3 regions of the Gordonia sp. (in: high G+C Gram-positive bacteria) genome follow, and region 1 is predicted to be linked to each of the others. Evidence: predicted binding sites of a transcription regulator. Region 1 holds the regulator's gene; each other region holds the start of a gene.
What was found. The regulator LexA, encoded in region 1, represses DNA repair genes until DNA is damaged. The targets are predictions, from matches to a motif close to CGAACANNTGTTCG.

Region 1 (5,841 bases):
GGGCAACCAGTTCCGCCGTCAGTGCGAACGAGAGTTCATCCACTACCTCCGTGTCCGCGAATGGTGGGATCTGCACCGCCAACTCAAACGGACGGTCCGTGACCTCCACTGGCAGACGCCGGACACCGAGGCCGACGCCACCGCGGTGCACAAGTCGATCTTGACCGGCCTGCTCACCAATGTCGGTGCCCGACAAGGAGACACTCGCGACTTCCTCGGCACACGTGGCACCCGGTTCGCGATCTTCCCCGGTTCGTTCCTCGCCGCCAAGCCACCGGCCTTCGTGATGGCGGCCGAACTCATGGAGACCTCGCGTCTGTTCGCTCACACGGTGGCGGCCATCGATCCGGAGTGGGTCGAGCAGGCCGCGGGCGACCTGGTCACGCGTACGTACAGCGAGCCGCACTGGTCGACGCGGCGGGCAGCCGTCATGGCGTACGAGCGCGTCACGCTGTACGGGGTCCCGCTCGTCGCCCAACGGCGCATCCATTACGGCCCAATCGATCCGAAGACGGCCCGGGAGATCTTCATCACCGAGGCCCTCGTGGGCGGTCGATGGCGCAGCAGGCATGCGTTCGTCCAACGCAACGCGCAGATGCTCAAGGAAGTCGAGGACCTTGAGCACCGCTCCCGACGCCGAGACGTCGGAATCAGCGACACGGAACTGTTCGACTTCTACGACGCCCGGGTACCCGCGAACGTCGTCTCCGCACGCCACTTCGACTCATGGTGGAAGAAGGCCGGACGGTCCGAACCGGCGCTGCTCGATCTGACTGCCGAGATGTTCGCAGCCGACGACGTTCCGCGGGCCGACGAGTTCCCGTCGGCCTGGCAGCAGGGTGAGACACGTCTGGAACTGCGCTACCACTTCTCGCCGGGCGCACCCGACGACGGCGTGACCGTCGTCGTCCCGCGCGAATTGCTCGACCACGTCCACGACGGTGGGTTCGACTGGCTCGTGCCCGGAATGCGATCGGAGTTGGTGACGGCACTCATCAAGTCCCTCCCCAAAGGCCTGCGCAAGTCGATGTCGCCGGCGCAGCGATACGCAGACCTCGCATTGGAACAGTTGTCGGCGAGGTCGGAGCCCCTGATACCGACCCTGGCGCGCGAGCTATCGACGATGACGCGAATCTCGTTGTCGCCCCGCGACTTCCGCACTGAGGGTCTACCGCCACACCTGCGGATGCACTATGCCGTGACTGACGCCAAAGGCGCAGTGGTGGCGCGCGGCGACCGCCTCGCCGACCTCCGCTCTCAGTTTCAGACACGCGGCGGCGCGGCGACGAAGTCACAGACCTTCACCGCGTGGACCGCCGACGGTCTCGGAACCCTCGCTGAGGACCGCACCCAGGTACTGGCCGGGCAGCAGGTCACGAGGTACCCGACCCTGACAGTTGTGCCCAGATCCGGCGTACCCGGCTCCGGAGCGCCGGGAGAGGGTGTGCAGGTCGTCGACGTGTCAACCACCACAGCGCGCGACGCGGGGATCGTCTCGGGCGTCCGGGAACTCCTCACCCAGGCGATCACTCCCCCGCCCCGCCGCCTCGCGTCGTCGCTGCCGCCTGCCCGCAAACTAGCGCTGAGCCAGAGTCCGTACCACGACGTCGACGCGCTGCTCGCCGACTGCACACGGCGCGCGGTGATCGACGTACTCGCCGGTCGGTCCGATGTCGCAGCGGTTCGGTCGGCCGCCGACTTCGACGCGCTGTCCGGGCGGGTATCTCCATCGGTACGGCAGACGGCCCCCGAGTACTTCGACGCCGCCGTCGACGCTCTCGTCGAATACTCCCGAGTGCGGGGCGCCATCGGCGAACAGACGGGCACGTTGGCGGCCGACGATGTCGCCGACCAGGTCGCCGATCTCGTCTTCGACGGATTCGTCGGCGTCACCGCCGGACCACACTTACGGGCTCTGCCTCGATATCTGTCGGCCGCACGTGCACGGTTGGAGGCACTGCCCGGTTCAGCGGCACGGGACAACGACGGCACAGCAGTGATCGACCGGCTCGTCGCACTCTGGAATCAGCGCCTCGCGCAGATACCCGAAGCACGCCACGATGCGCTCAACGAGATGGTGCAGTGGCAGTTGGAAGAGCTCCGTGTCAGCCTGTTCGCTCAGCAACTCGGCACGGCGGGGACGGTCTCGGAGAAGCGGATTCGCAAAGCGATCGAGAAGTTCTGAACCACGAAGCTGTACGGTCTGTGGTCGACTCAGACTCGGGAACGTAGTTCGTCGATCTCGCGCTGGAAATCGTCGGCCGACTCGAACGACTTGTACACCGAAGCGAACCGCAGGTACGCGACCTCATCGAGGTCGCGGAGCGGTCGCAGGATGGCGAGACCGACTTCGTTACTCGGGATCTCGGCCGAGCCGGACCCGCGGACGGCGTCCTCCACCTGATACGCAAGTTTAGCGAGAGCGTCCTCGTCGACGTGCCGACCCTGGCAGGCACGACGTACACCTTTCATCACCTTTTCGCGGCTGAACGGCTCGGAGACGCCGTTGCGTTTGACGACCGACAGAACAGCGGCCTCGACGGTGCTGAAGCGGCGACCGCACTCCGCGCATGACCGGCGGCGGCGGATCGCCAGACCGTCGTCCGCGACGCGGGAATCCACCACTCGTGTGTCGTCGTTCTTGCAGAACGGGCAGCGCATGCCAAAAGAGTACTCGTAGCCACGGTGCTCACTCACACACCGGGCCGCTGCAACCCGACGCCGGAGCACTACGGCTCAGTACGCCGGTGCGATCAGCGGTTGGCCGACGCGGAGTCCGGACGACTGTAGGTGGTTCAGTTCGCGCAACTGCTCGACGACGCCCGCCACCGGCAGGTCCGTCGCGATCCGTCGCGCGATGTCTGACAGAGACTCGCCGCTGCGTGCGTGGACGACCTGCGTGACACCTGGCACGCCGGGTGTGGATGCGTCCGCGTAGTCCGATCCGACAATCGTGAACAGCCACACCACACCCGCCAGGATCGCTCCGACGGCCAACGCGCCGACCAGTCGGCGACGACGGATCACCGCGTCGATGTTCGAACGCTCGCCCGGCGTGCGAAACGAGGCGTGACGATCGGCTGCCGGACGCGCCTGTACCGCTGCGATACGACGTGAATAGCCCTCAGGAACCGAACGGAGTCGTCCGCCCGCGACCCGAGCGCGGCGCGGATCACGGCCCGTCGGACTACACACCTGTGCCGACCGCTCGGCCCGAATCGGCGTACTCGACGCACCGCCGATGACAGGTATATCGCAGGTCGTGACGGATATCTGCGGACGCTCCACCCCGCGGCGGCGGCGCTCGACAGTCTTGGAAATCAGTGCCTGGCTCATCGTATGCTCCTCATCGATCACGTGTTCGAAGAACCTTTGTTCGACAGTAAACACCACGCCTACGACAAAGTCAGCAACACGTCGAACAATTGTTTGAAATCCGTGATCTGCTCGACTATTCTTCAAGTCAGATCGGACCCGATGTTCGAATAGCCCGAACACCCCGCTCCGATCACGGATTCCGTCCCGATCACGCACCGCGCGGATCGCGCACGATGAGGAAAGGACCGACGATGGCTGACACTCCCGATCCACTGCTCTCGACGTCGACACTGGAGGCGTCGCTGACGCAGCGCCAGCGGGAGGTGCTCGAGGTCATTCGGAAGTCGGTCCGCGAGCGCGGATATCCACCGAGCATCCGCGAGATCGGTGAGGCCGTCGGCCTGACGTCGACGTCGTCGGTGGCCCACCAACTACGGACACTCGAGCGTCGCGGTCTCCTCAAAAGGGATCCACACCGACCACGTGCGGTGAATGTCCGCGGCGACAACACCACGCCTCCGGCCGACGAGTCGTCCGAGGCCCTGCCGACGCCGACGTTCGTTCCGGTCCTTGGTCGGATCGCCGCCGGTGGTCCGATCCTCGCCGAGCAGGCGGTCGAGGAGGTCTTTCCAATGCCGAAGGAACTCGTCGGCGACGGCTCGCTGTTCATGCTCCGCGTGGTCGGCGAATCAATGGTCGACGCCGCGATCTGCGACGGCGACTGGGTGGTCGTGCGTCAGCAGAACGTCGCTGAGAACGGAGACATCGTCGCTGCGATGATCGACGGAGAGGCCACCGTGAAGACCTTCAAGCGCAAGGACGGCCACGTGTGGCTCATGCCGCACAACGAGCACTTTGAGCCGATCCCGGGTGACGACGCAGCCGTCCTCGGCAAGGTCGTCACAGTCATGCGCCGGATCTAGCCCGCCCGGAGCCAAGCCGGGCGGAATCTAACCGAGCACCCTGCGCGAGGCGTCCCGCGCATCGGACGCACTGGTCGCCGCGAGCGCCGCACGAGCGGCCTCGCGGCACTGCTCTATCGTTACCTGGCCGAGTTTGAGGCCGACTGCCGACGCCGCCGCAGGCGCTGACGACAACGAACGCACGCCGAGGCCGACGAGGACGCATGCAAGCAACGGGTCGGCGGCCGCTTCGCCGCAGACGCCGACGTTCTTATCCGCTCGCTCACCCGCCGCGCCGACCATCCCGATCAAGGCCAGGACGGCTGGCTGCCACGGGTCGGTCAACGACGCCAGTTCCGGCGACATCCGGTCGGCCGCCATCGTGTACTGCGTGAGATCATTCGTGCCGATCGAGACGAAGTCGACCTCCGCGAGGATCGCATCCGCCAGGATCGCTGCCGACGGCACCTCGACCATCACACCGGGAATCAAGCCGCGATCACGGACTTGGGCGGCGAACTCGCGCGCCTCGTCCACGGTCGCGATCATCGGGGCCATGACCCAGGGCACCGCTGCGGCCCCCTCGGCTGCCGCGGCGAGCGCGTCGAGTTGACCACGACGGATCTCGGGGTGCGTGACCGAGGTTCGGTTGCCGCGAACGCCCATGGCCGGATTCGGTTCGAGATCGGTCTCGACGAACCGCAACGGCTTATCCGAACCGGCGTCCAAAGTACGGATCACGACCTTCTGGCCATCGAATGCCTCGATGACCTCGCGGTACAGCGCCGTCTGCTCGTCGACTGTCGGCTCGGACGCGCGATCGAGGAATGCCAACTCGGTACGGAACAGTCCGACCCCCTGCACCGGCGACCGGGTCGCAGTACGTGCAGAGACCCCGTCGGCGACGTTCGCGAGGACGGCGACGGGCACACCGTCCACGGTCGTTCCGGGACCGGTCCACGCAGCGGCCTCGGCTGCTTCCGCGCGCGATCGGGCCACCGCCGCGCCGATCGCATCCTCATCGGGCTCCGCCCCGATCGTCCCGGCATACCCGTCGACGTAAGCGGCTACGCCCGGAGGGATGTCGTCGAGCGCCGCGGCCGCGACCACGCATGGGATACCCAACTGTCGCGCGATGATCGCCGTATGGCCACTCGGGCCACCGAGTCGCATCGCCAGCCCGACGACGAGGTCGGGGTTGAGCCCAGCGGTGTCCGCGGGTGCCAGATCGTCCGCGCAGAGGACGGACGGGACCTCTGGGGTCGGGACGCCGGGTTCGGGCTGGCCGAGGAGTTCGGCGATCACCCGATCACGCACGTCGCGTAGATCGGTGACCCGTTCGGCCATGACGCCCCCGAGGGAGGTGAACATCTCGACGAACTTCTCGGTCGCTGCGGCAGCCGCAGCAGGCGCCGGGCGACCCGACGCTATGAGTCCGGTCGCCGTCGAGATCCAACCTCGGTCGCGCGCGAGACCCGCTGTAGCCGTGAGGACTTCGGCAGATACGCCAGTGCTGTGCGACGCCCGGTCGGCGAGGCGAGCACTCACCGCCTCCGCGGCGTCGACGAATGCTTGCTCATGCGCTTTCCGCTCGTCCTCGCCGACCGCTGGAGCGTCGGCA
Region 2 (5,841 bases), on a different contig from region 1:
CGCGACCTTCGTCTGCGAGACGCTCCGCTCCGGCATCAATACCGTTCCGATCGGTCAGGCGGAGGCTGCACGGTCTATCGGCATGTCGTTCCCGCAGATCCTCGGCTTGGTCGTCCTTCCGCAGGCCATGCGCGCGGTGATCGCTCCGATGGGTTCAGTGCTGATCGCCCTCACCAAGAACACGACGATCGCGTCGATCATCGGCGTCGCCGAGGCGTCGTTGCTGATGAAGACCGAACTCGAGAGCCACGGCAGTCAGATCCTCGCGATCTTCGCCATCATCGCCGTCGGATTCATGATCATCACGCTCGCCGAGGGCGCACTCTTCGGCTGGGCGTCTAAGCGATGGGTGGTCCGACGATGACACAGTCGACAGTCCTTTACGATGCGCCCGGACCGAAGGCACGGCTGCGCAACCGCATCACGACGGTCATCTTTCTCGCGATCCTGATCGCCATCGTCGTCTATGTCGTCCTCATCTTGAACGACAACGGACAGCTCACCAGCGAGAAGTGGAGTCCGTTCGTCACCGAGGGCGGGACGTGGACCACCTGGATCCTCCCGGGGCTGTGGGGCACGCTGAAGGCCGCCGCGCTCTCTATCGTGTTCGCCTTGATCATCGGCGCCGTCCTCGGTGTCGGACGGCTCTCGGAGCACAGGTGGGTACGCGGCATCTCCGGCGCACTCGTCGAAGTCTTCCGCGCCATCCCGGTCCTCATCCTCATCTACTTCGCGTACTACTTCTTCGCCAAGTACGCGATCGTCCCGTCGTCGGAGTTGGCTTTCGCCGCCGTCGTCTTCGGGCTGACGTTCTACAACGGCTCGGTGATCGCGGAGATCCTCCGCGCGGGCATCGCCTCGCTGCCGAACGGACAGTCCGAGGCTGCGAAGTCGATCGGCATGCGCAAGTCACAGATGATGCGGATGATCCTGTTGCCGCAGGCCGTGACCGCGATGCTTCCCGCGCTCGTCTCACAGATGGTGATCGCCCTCAAAGACAGCGCTCTGGGGTACGCCATCGGCTACATCGAGGTGGTGCGCTCGGGTATCAAGACGGCGTCGTACTTCGGCAACTATCTGCCTGCGCTGATCGTCACCGCGATCATCATGATCATCGTCAACTACGCGCTGACATCGTTCGCACATCGACTCGAACGTCGAATCCGCACTGGTAAACGCAAGTCCGCGGCGACCCAGGCCGTCGAACTCGCCGACACGGAGTGACCGGTCCGCTCACGCCCGCCTCGCGGTGATCACGTCTTTCACCACGGACGTGATCATCTCCGGCGGGTACCCGCGTCGACCGAGCGCCCCGGCCAGCCGCCGGAAGGCTTTGGCCCGAATCGCGGGGTCCGCGAGCTCGTCGGCGTCGAACGTCAGCTTCTTGTCGGCGAGCGCGTAGGCGATCTCACGTTCGGCGTCGGGATCGATGGTCCCTAGCGCGTCGACGACTATGTCGTCGGCCACGCCCTTGGCCTTCAGCTCACGTCGCAGAGCATGGCGTCCGCGCGCCGAGTGAGCGTGCCGGGAACGTACCCATTCGTGAGCGAACTCGGTGTCGTCGATGAGCTGGTACTCGTCGAGCCGGGTCAAGGTCGACGTCACCTCGTCGTCGGTGAATCCGCGTGCGACGAGACGATCGTGCATCTCGTGACGACTGCGGGCCCGTGCGCCGAGGAGCCGCAATGCGGCGTCCCAGGCGGACGGGCCCGAGCCGATGGACCGAGATTCGCGAGGTTGGTCCTCCCCCATGATCGCTGTCAGAAGTCGACGGGCTCGGGTGCGACGGCCTCGGCGTCGACCTCCGGGCGGCGTCCGATGCCGAGCTTGTCTTTGATCTTGGTCTCGATCTCGTTCGCGATGTCCGGGTTCTCCATGAGGAAGGTCCGCGCCTTCTCCTTGCCCTGACCGAGCTGATCGCCTTCATAGGTGAACCACGATCCGGACTTGCGGATGAAGCCCTCGGCGACACCGAGATCGATCAGCGAGCCTTCACGGCTGATGCCGTGGCCGTACAGGATGTCGAACTCGGCCTGCTTGAACGGCGGAGCGACCTTATTCTTGACGACCTTGACGCGAGTTCGGTTGCCGACCGCGTCGGTGCCGTCCTTCAGGGTCTCGATGCGGCGGACGTCCAAACGGACCGACGAGTAGAACTTCAGCGCTTTACCGCCAGTGGTGGTCTCGGGCGAGCCAAACATCACGCCGATCTTCTCGCGCAACTGGTTGATGAAGACGGCTGTGGTATTCGAGTTGTTCAGCCCTGACGTCATCTTGCGCAGCGCCTGACTCATCAGACGGGCCTGAAGGCCGACGTGGCTGTCGCCCATCTCTCCTTCGATCTCCGCCTTGGGCACGAGCGCAGCGACCGAGTCGACGACGAGGATGTCCAGTGCGCCGGACCGAATCAGCATGTCGGCGATCTCCAGCGCCTGCTCACCGGTGTCCGGCTGCGATACGAGGAGCGCGTCGACGTCGACCCCGAGCTTGGCGGCGTAATCGGGGTCCAGTGCGTGTTCGGCATCGATGAAAGCCGCGATTCCGCCCTGGGCCTGCGCGTTGGCGACCGCGTGCAGCGCGACGGTCGTCTTACCGGAGGACTCCGGACCGTACACTTCGACGATCCGACCGCGCGGCAGACCGCCGATGCCGAGCGCGAGGTCCAGCGCGACCGAACCTGTCGGAATGACTTCCATCGGTGGCCGGGTGTCTTCGCCCAGTCGCATGACCGAGCCCTTGCCGAAGTTTTTGTCGATCTGCGCGAGCGCGAGGTCGAGCGCCTTCTGTCGATCGGTGACGGGTGCCATCGTGGTCTCCTCGTTCTGGTCGGACGTGTCCGTGGTCTGGCCGGGCGGAATGTCGGGGGTCGGGTCCGCTTCGGGTGATGATGAGATCACCGTAGATTCGACCTCTGACAATTTCGTCTCGCCGCTCCGATCGGCCGCCGTCGTGCTTGATGTGCCGGTGATGCTCTTCGGGGTCGTACTGCTCTTGGTGCTCATACTAGGTCGGACGCACCGGGCGGCTGTTCGGTTCCGTTTCAGTCTAACGAACAGATGTTCGATGGCAAGCGACACGCCCGCAGATCACGGTGCGGAACCGCGCGGGCTGGGGTTTCACCACCGTTCGGGAGGGACATCGAACTCTTTGCACAACGCCCGCCACACCTGGCGTGGATCGACCCCCTCGTCGATCGCCTGCGCTCCAGTCCGCCCTCCGAGTTCGGGGAGGACCAGATCGACGAGCAGAGCGTCGGCGCGGAGACGACCGAATTCGATGCCGATCAGTTCAGTGAATTCCGTCAGTCGCACGGAATGAGTCTCCCTTCTCGAGTATTCGGTGGGCGATGCGCACGGGGTCGACGGTCGCGACCCGCGTCGCGGCGACGCGTCGCGCGGCTACGGCGAACGAATCGTCGTCGAGCACGCGAGCCACCGCGTCGGCGACCGCATCGGCGTCGGCGGGCCGGACCAAGACACCGCAACCGCTGCGTTCGACGCGATTCGCCAGTTCCCACTGGTCGCCACCACCGGGCACCGTCACGACCGGAACGCCCGCCCCCAGTGCCTTGGCGAGCATGCCGTGCCCCGCACCGCAGACCACGACGGCTGCATGGCGCAACACCTCGTCTTGACGTGCAGTGCCTGCCACGAACGCGCTGGGCGTCTCTACGCCGCGCGGTGGGGGTGTCAGCGCCGAGTACACCACGCGCACGTCGCGGCTCCGCGACAGGGCCACGAGGCCGCCGATGGCCGCGGCGCCCATCTCGCCTTCGCCGGTCTGAGCAGTCGACGGTGCGACAACGACGAGCGGGCCGACGCCCGCGGGCGGCTCGAACCTGTCGTCGGTCGGTTCGTAGGCCAACGGTCCGATCAGGTGGGTACGGGCAGGCCAGTCGGGCCGGTGCACCTCCAGTCCGGGCAAGGTCGCCACGAAACGCGCAGCGGGCGCGGGCACGGCAGACAATGCGATGCCGCGCCGCGCCACGGCTGTGGCGCGCCGGCCGGCCGCAAGGGACCGTGCGGTCATCGCACGCAGAGCGATGTCGCGGAGGCGGCCGCGCGCACCGACACCGACCGCCATGCCCGCACCGATCGGCGGAAGCCCGCGCGAGGGTTCGTACAGCGGGTGAGGCGAGAGTTCGATCCACGGGACGCCGAGCAACTCGGCCGCCCAGCCGCCCGCTCTGGTGATCACGTCACTGACGACGAGTTCGACGCCTGCCGTCGCCAACTCCGGTTCGAGCGCGAGGGCCATCCGCGCGGCGCGGGCGCTGAGTTTGGCTCCCGCATCGCCGTCGTCCTCCCCCGGCAGGGCTGCGAGCCCAGGAAGCTCACGGACCGTCGCGCCGCAACGCTCACCTTCGCCAAGCCACCGGCTTCCGGTGTAGACGATCACTTCCTCGCCGGCGGCGGCGAACTGCGCCGCCAACCCTAGTGCCGGAAACGCGTGGCCTGCATCGGAGCCGGCCACGATGGCGATCGTCAGTGCTTCTCCGTGTCGATCGACGGTGCGGGCTGACCGGCGGCCGTCTGCCCGGCGGCAGGCTGCTGGCCTGCGCTCAACGAGCCACCCATGCTCGCACGGATCTGCTCGAGACGGGCGTGCCCGGCCATCTGGACGCCTGCGGCCTCGACTTCGGCCATCCGACCAGACACCGACCCCTTGGCGAGTTCGGCCGAACCGAGCGCGGTGGCGTAGCGACGTTCGATCTTGTCGCGCACCTGGTCGAGGTTCGGCGTGTTGCCGGGTGCGGTGAGCTCACTCATGTTGTTGAGGGAGGAGCTGACCTGCTCCTGCATCTTCGCCTGCTCGAGCTGGCTGAGCAGCTTGGACCGCTCCGACAGCTTCTGCTGCAGTTGCATCGCGTTGCGCTCAACCGCCTGCTTGGCGCTTGCTGCTGCCGTCAGCGACTGATCGTGCAGCACCTTGAGATCTTCGACATTCTGCTCGGCGGTGACCAGCTGCGCTGCGAAGGCTTCTGCTGCGTTGGTGTACTCGGTGGTCTTCGCCGCGTCGCCTGCGGCCGAAGCCTGGTCGGCGAGCGAGAGCGCCTGACGGGTGTTGCCCTGGAGTTTCTCGATCTCTTCGAGCTGACGGTTCAGCCGCATCTCGAGCTGGCGCTGGTTGCCGATGACCGCAGCGGCCTGCTGTGAGAGCGCCTGGTGCTGGCGCTGGGACTCCTCGATCGCCTGCTGGATCTGCACCTTGGGATCGGCGTGCTCGTCGATCTTCGCGTTACCCAGCGCCATCAAGTAGCGCCATGCCTTCACAAACGGGTTCGCCATAACCTTGTCCTCAACTTCTCGTGTTCGATGCTCGGGCGGGCGTGGCGCTGGTCACGCCGCAGCGAGGGCGGCCGCACCGTCGGCCTGCGATGCGATGACTTCGACGACGCCGTCAGACGGCGAGACCATCGACACCGGCGTCATCACGCCTGCGACGTCGCGCAGCACGTCGCCGATCTCGACCTCGAGGGCGACACAGATCGACGCGAGCAATTCGCTCGACGCCTCCTTCTGTCCCCGCTCGACTTCCGACAGGTAGCCGAGAGACACGCGCGCATCCGTCGACACCTCGCGCAGTGTTCGGCCCTGATCGGTTCGGACCCGCCGCAGCTGATCGCCGATCGCTTCGCGCAACAACAGTGTCACGTGTGTCCTTCCCGCAGTCGGGTCACTGTAGTCATTCGAGTAAACCCTAATTCCCAGTCGCCCTAGTTCCCAGTCGCCGTAGTTCCCAGTCGCCTTAGATCTCGATTGTCTACGATCTCATAAGCCTGTGACGACGACCCTAGCGGAATTTCGCATCGGTCGCCGCCGCATGGGCCGTGCGTCGCAG
Region 3 (5,841 bases), on a different contig from region 1:
GTCTGCACACCTCCGGGGTGGGTAAGGCCGTACTCGCCGAGTTGGACGATGCGCGGATTCTCAAACTCGTCACTCAGTCAGGTCTTCCGGCGCCGACACGGCACAGCGCGTCGACACTGTCGACGGTCTTCGCGAACGTCGAACGGGTCCGTGCCGACGGGTATGCGATCGACGACCAGGAGTTGGAGGTCGGCGTGCGGTGCGTGGCCATGGCGGTGCCCGGCGCCCCGACTCCGATGGCGATCGGCATCTCCGGCCCGTCGGCGCGCGTGAACAAGGATTTGATCTCCAAGGCGGTGCCCGCGCTGAAGAAGGCCACGGGCATCATCTCCGAGGCGCTGATCGGAGCGATGGAGGAGTAGCGGCCGGAGGGGTCCTCACCCATTCAGTTCGCGCGCCGCTCCGAATCGCCATACGTACGTGTCGGTCCGTCGCGTGTGTTTGGAGATTCTCATGTTCCGTCGTCTCATCGTGGGTCTGGTCGGTGCAGCGTCGGTTGCCGTCGTCGTACCCATGGCCGCCCCCGCTGATGCAGCGCTGCTGCGGCCGGTGCCGCGCGTCGATCTCGAGCGCTATCTGGGGGGGGTGTGGCATCAGCTGGCCGCGAACCCGGCGCCCTACAACGTCGACTGCGTCCGGGACACCACCGCGAAGTACTCACTCATCGACCGACGCACCGTGGGCCGAGTAATTACCTCGTCGCGTATATCGCCGACGACTATTCGTGGGCGCTGGTCGGTGACCCGGGCCGGGTATCGTGCCTCATGCTGACCTCTCCGGTCACCGGCAGCTTCGGTGACATCCGCCCACTGTGCAGAGTGTGACGGTGCGGGCATCGATGTCTGTCACCTCTTGATCTCGGCCCAGCGGTCGAGCGCGTCGAGGCGCGCCACCGCGTGGTCGACGATCGGCGCCGGATAATCGGTCGGGCGTCCGTTCTTGAGTCGATGTACCCCGCGGCCGGGGATAGACCGAAGTTCGGGTACCCACCGGCGGACGTAGTCGCCGTCCGGGTCGAATTTCTCGCCTTGCAGCGTCGGATTGAACACCCGGAAATACGGTGCGGCGTCTGTTCCGGAACCGGCGACCCATTGCCATCCATGTTGATTGGACGCGAGGTCGCCGTCGATGAGGAGATCCATGAAATGCCGTGCGCCCCGTTTCCACGGAAGGTGGAGGTCCTTGGTGAGGAACGAGGCGACGATCATGCGCATCCGGTTGTGCATCCAGCCCTCGGTTGCGAGTTGGCGCATACCGGCGTCGATGATCGGGTATCCCGTGAGGCCGTCGCACCATGCGCGGAACGCGATGTCCGCGTCGGGGCCCGCGTCGTATTCGAGCCGGTTGAAGCGCTCGTCGAACTCCCGGTAGGCGCTGTCGGGCCGGTGGTGGAGGACATCAGCGTAGAACTCCCGCCAGCACAGTTCGCTGCGGAACTTCGATGCGCCCGGGTCTGACCGGTCGCGTAGATCGTGCAGGAGCGTCCTCGGATGCAGACATCCGACCTTGAGGTAGGCGGATAGTCTGCTGGTCCGATCCAGGTCCGGCCGGTCTCGATCGGTGGCGTAGTGCTCGAGCGACTCGTCGAGGAACTGTGCCCATCGTGCGTTGGCGGCGTCCTCGCCTGGCTTCACCGGAGGCTCCGCGCTCAGTGCGGGAAGTGGCGTCCTGTCGACGACGTCGGATGGGTCGAGCCAGCGCACCGTGGAAGCACCGGTTGACGCGGGGGAGCGCCAACCATGTTCGTGCCAGGCTCGCTGATACGGCCCGAACACTCGGTACTCGCTGCCGTCCGCCTTGCGCACGCGGCCGGGAGCCACAGCGTACGGCGAACCCGTGCGGACCAGCGGCACGGCCCGGAGGGCGGTCTCGACCGTTGCGTCTCGGCGGGCGCCGTACGGCGAGTAGTCGGCAGAGACGTGTACCGCGGCGGCCCCGATGCGGTCTGCGAGTGACGGCACGACGACGACCGGGTCGCCGCGTAGGACGATCAGGCGACCGCCGAGTCGTTCGTCGAGGTCACGAAGGCAGGAGAGGAAGAAATCGGTGCGTGGTCCAGGTCGGGCCACGTGCTCGTCGAGTACGAAGAGCGCGGCCGCAGAGTCTCCCTCGGTCGCTGCAGCAGACAGGGTCGGAAGATCGCGGAGCCGGAGGTCACGACGGAACCACACGATGGACGGACTCTGCAGCGAATCGATGGGGATACTCCCTGTCGGTCGGTGGGTGAACGTCCACTGACGTTCGACCAGAATTGTCGCACCCGGCGGATACTCTTAAACACATCGAACAGTTGTTCTATTTGAGGGGGCGTTATGACAGTATCAATCTTCCGTCCGGCCGACCCGGCGAGGCTCTCGCGGGAGGAGCTCGTCGACCGGATCGTGGGCTATGCCTCGCAGATGACCGCACTCAAGGCCGTCGCTCTCGATTACGTCCGTGAGTTCGACGCCAAGGAGTACTGGATGGTCGACGGTATCCGGTCGTGTGCGCATTGGCTGTCGTGGCAGACCGGCGTCGGTCTGCGTGCCGCGCAAGACCAGGTGCGCGTCGCGCGGGCCTTGTCCGACCTTCCATTGCTCGACGCCGAGTTCCACGCCGGTCAGCTCTCGTACTCCAAAGTCCGGGCGATCACCCGGATCGCAGACCCGCTGCGGGATGCGGAACTCACCGAGTTCGCACTCTCAGCGACCGCGAGCCAGGTCGAGCGGCTCGTCGCCGCGATCCGCAAGCAGGACGGACTCGACGAAGACGGGACGTACCCCGAACCGGTCGTCGCCGAGTCGGTCGCGCACTGGATGTGGGAGCTCGACGGCACGCTCACGGTGACCGCCCATCTCACCGCTGTCGACGGCGCCCACTTCCTTGCCGGAATCGTGCACGCCGAGTACTGGCGCACCCGCACGGCCGACGATCCGCTCGCCGACGCCGCAGCGATCGCTGCAACCCGCGACTCCGCCGAGTTGGGCGATGCAGACATCACGCCGCGCCTGCGTCGCGACCTCTGGCAGAACGTGCCCTATAACGTCGCTCCCGCTCTACTGGCTCAAGCCGACGCCGTCATCGAGGGCGTCGGTCTGCCCGAGGTCGCCGTGGGCGGGGAAGTGCTCATCCATGAGGTGGACGGTGTGGCAACGATCGACGGCGGACCTGAACTGCGTTCCGCGGAACGCGAAGAAGTCGAATGCGACGCCTCGTACCGCACTGTCGAACACGGTGTCGGGGATGTCGTGACCGTCGGTGGACGCCGAATGGGTCCCGTTCTGGCCTGGGGCCGCAAGCGGCGCGCCCCGAACGCGGCGCTCGTGCGCATCGTGTCGATGCGCGACCGCGGATGCCGCGCTCCCAGCTGTGGGCGGACTCGCCACCTGCACATTCACCACGTGCGTCCGTGGTCGAACGGCGGGACCACCGACCCGGACAACCTGATTCTCCTGTGCAGCCAGCACCACCGCGCCCTGCATAACGGCCTGTTCTCGATCGATGCTCTCGGCGGACAACAATTCGCGTTCCGCGGAACGCACGGCGACCTTCTCGAGGAGGCTCCGTTGCACTCCACTCCTCTGGGGTGGGAAGACAATCCGCATGTCGATCCGCACGCCGTCGCCCCTACCAACGGCGGGCGACTGGACCTCGGCTATGCCACCGAAGTCCTATACGCGGCGTGGGCATGGAAGGCTGCGAGCGCGGATGAGGCTTCAATCAGTCTCGCGTGCCGCGAACCCGCGGCATAGCGATTCCACTCCGACGTCGAGCCGCTCCTTCAGCCCGTCGGGGACCGAAGCCTCCCGCGGGCCTGTGTGCAGGATTCGGTCAGTCGCGAGCATCAGGGCGACGCCGTTGGTGAGGTCCCAGACCGACAACGCCATCGACGTCGCCTCCTCGTCGTCGACGCCGAGATCGGTCAGCCCATCGGCGAGCCACCGTAGGCATGCCAGAGACGACTCGGACAACGTGTAGCGAGGTGCGGCGTAGGCGAGGACCATCCAGGGGTGTCGCTCGAACAGCGCCCAGTCCAGATCGACCGCGATAGTGACCCGTTCGCGCCAGGTCCACGAACCGTCCTGGTCGTACGGGTATGCGAACGCGGCGCCTGCCACTTCGGCCATTGCGCCGATGAGCTGGTCCTTATCCGAGATGTGCCGGTACAACGACATCGTGCCCGCGTCCAGCGTGGTCGCGAGCTTGCGCATCGATAGCGCGCCGAGGCCCTCGGTGTCCGCGAGTTCGATGGCTGTCTCGACGATGGCGGGCATCGTCAGCTTCGACTGACGTGACGGTGGCATCGGTCTCCTTTGCTCGGCTGCGCGAAGATTTCGCTTGCGTACACCGTACCCATCGGTTAGTTTCGAGTCGCACATCCCGGTGCGTACCGTGTACGCACCGCTTCGCTCTTCGGGAGGTTATCAATGGTCACCGGCGCGTCGACAGCCACATTTGCGCCGACGCCGCGGCGCACGTGGTTCGGGTTGGCGGTTCTCATCCTGCCGGTTCTGCTGGTGTCCATGGACGTGTCGGTGCTGTACCTGGCGATGCCGCGGCTCACTCACGACATCCACCCGAGTGGCACGGAGTCGCTGTGGATCCTCGACATCTACGGCTTCCTGCTCGCGGGTCTGCTCATCACGATGGGCAACCTTGGCGATCGAATCGGACGGCGCCTACTCTTGCTCGGCGGTGCGGCTACCTTCGGTGCCGGATCGGTGATGGCCGCGTTCTCCGTCGACCCGACGATGCTCATAGCCGCGCGGGCACTCATGGGTGTCGGTGGTGCGACGCTCTTGCCGTCGAGTCTGTCGCTCATCTCGACCATGTTTCCGAACCCGGCGGCGCGGGCCCGCGCCATCGGTGCGTGGACGGCGGCGTTCGCGGGCGGCGCCGCTATTGGTCCCGTCGTCGGAGGTGTTCTGCTGCAACACTTCTGGTGGGGATCGGTGTTCCTGGTGAACTTCCCAGTGCTCGTCGTTCTACTAATCGCGGGACCGTTCCTACTGCCAGAGCATCGCGTCAAGACGGATGCGCCGTTCGACGTGGTCGGCGTCGTCCTGTCGATGGCGGGCATCCTCCCGACCGTGTACGCGATCAAGCATGCCGCCGTCGACGGGCTAGATCTCACTGCGCTGATCGCTGCGGTAGTCGGCGTCGCCTTTCTGGTGGCTTTTGTGCGGCACGAGAAGCGAACCGCTCACCCGCTGCTCGACCTGGACCTGCTGCGCAACAAGGGCTTCGCGGTCGCGATCGGATCGAGCCTCGTCGGCATGATGTCGCTGGCCGCACTGAGCTACCTGTCGAGCATCTACCTGCAATCGGTCACCGGCCGCGATCCGCTCGACGCCGCGATCCTCGGGATTCCGATGGCCGTCACCGTATTCGTGTTCTCGCTATCGGCGGCTCGGATCACCGAGAGTATCGGCCCGCGCACGGGATTCATCACCTCTCTCGGTGCGGCCGCAATCGGAAACTTCCTCCTGCTCGGGATCGCTGTCGACGGCGGTGTCTGGGCGTACGTGCTCGGTTCGGCGATCGCCGGTATCGGCTACGGCATAGCGTTCAGTCTCGTGTCCGACGTGGCGGTCTCCTCGGTGGCACAGGAGCGCGCCGGAGCAGCGACCGGTATCTCGGAGACGAGCTTCGAACTCGGGAACGCACTCGGACTCGCTCTACTCGGCTCGCTCGCCTCTTTGGTGTTCCAGCGCGGAACCGGTCCGTCTGGCACACGCTTCGAAGGGACGCTCGACGACGTCGTCACCGCGTTCGGCGACGATGCGACCATGGTCCACGCGGCACGGGAATCGTTTGTCGGCGGAGTGCACACTGCCGTCGGCGTCGGCGGCGCACTGTTGG

Region 2: the regulator LexA is predicted to act here: its motif matches at 3,050-3,063, upstream of recA (recombinase RecA).
Region 3: the regulator LexA is predicted to act here: its motif matches at 2,284-2,297, upstream of ACTIMF_RS14360 (DUF222 domain-containing protein).

The regions. Positions count from the first base shown of each region.
Region 1 is NZ_JBQEDL010000040.1:24,975-30,815, forward strand. Features, by position in the region: gene hrpA (ATP-dependent RNA helicase HrpA) at 1-2,185, shown strand, start outside; gene nrdR (transcriptional regulator NrdR) at 2,215-2,661, opposite strand; gene ACTIMF_RS16475 (LysM peptidoglycan-binding domain-containing protein) at 2,737-3,336, opposite strand; gene lexA (transcriptional repressor LexA) at 3,570-4,241, shown strand; gene ACTIMF_RS16485 (putative PEP-binding protein) at 4,269-5,841, opposite strand, start outside.
Region 2 is NZ_JBQEDL010000002.1:5,936-11,776, forward strand. Features, by position in the region: gene ACTIMF_RS00945 (amino acid ABC transporter permease) at 1-364, shown strand, start outside; gene ACTIMF_RS00950 (amino acid ABC transporter permease) at 361-1,224, shown strand; gene ACTIMF_RS00955 (regulatory protein RecX) at 1,234-1,752, opposite strand; gene recA (recombinase RecA) at 1,761-2,807, opposite strand; gene ACTIMF_RS00965 (DUF3046 domain-containing protein) at 3,117-3,311, opposite strand; gene ACTIMF_RS00970 (glycosyltransferase) at 3,289-4,488, opposite strand; gene ACTIMF_RS00975 (PspA/IM30 family protein) at 4,485-5,288, opposite strand; gene ACTIMF_RS00980 (helix-turn-helix domain-containing protein) at 5,340-5,654, opposite strand; gene pgsA (CDP-diacylglycerol--glycerol-3-phosphate 3-phosphatidyltransferase) at 5,794-5,841, opposite strand, start outside.
Region 3 is NZ_JBQEDL010000029.1:26,835-32,675, reverse strand. Features, by position in the region: gene ACTIMF_RS14375 (IclR family transcriptional regulator) at 1-362, shown strand, start outside; partial or broken gene ACTIMF_RS14370 (hypothetical protein) at 454-824, shown strand; gene ACTIMF_RS14365 (cryptochrome/photolyase family protein) at 846-2,189, opposite strand; gene ACTIMF_RS14360 (DUF222 domain-containing protein) at 2,313-3,731, shown strand; gene ACTIMF_RS14355 (TetR/AcrR family transcriptional regulator) at 3,696-4,283, opposite strand; gene ACTIMF_RS14350 (MFS transporter) at 4,407-5,841, shown strand, end outside.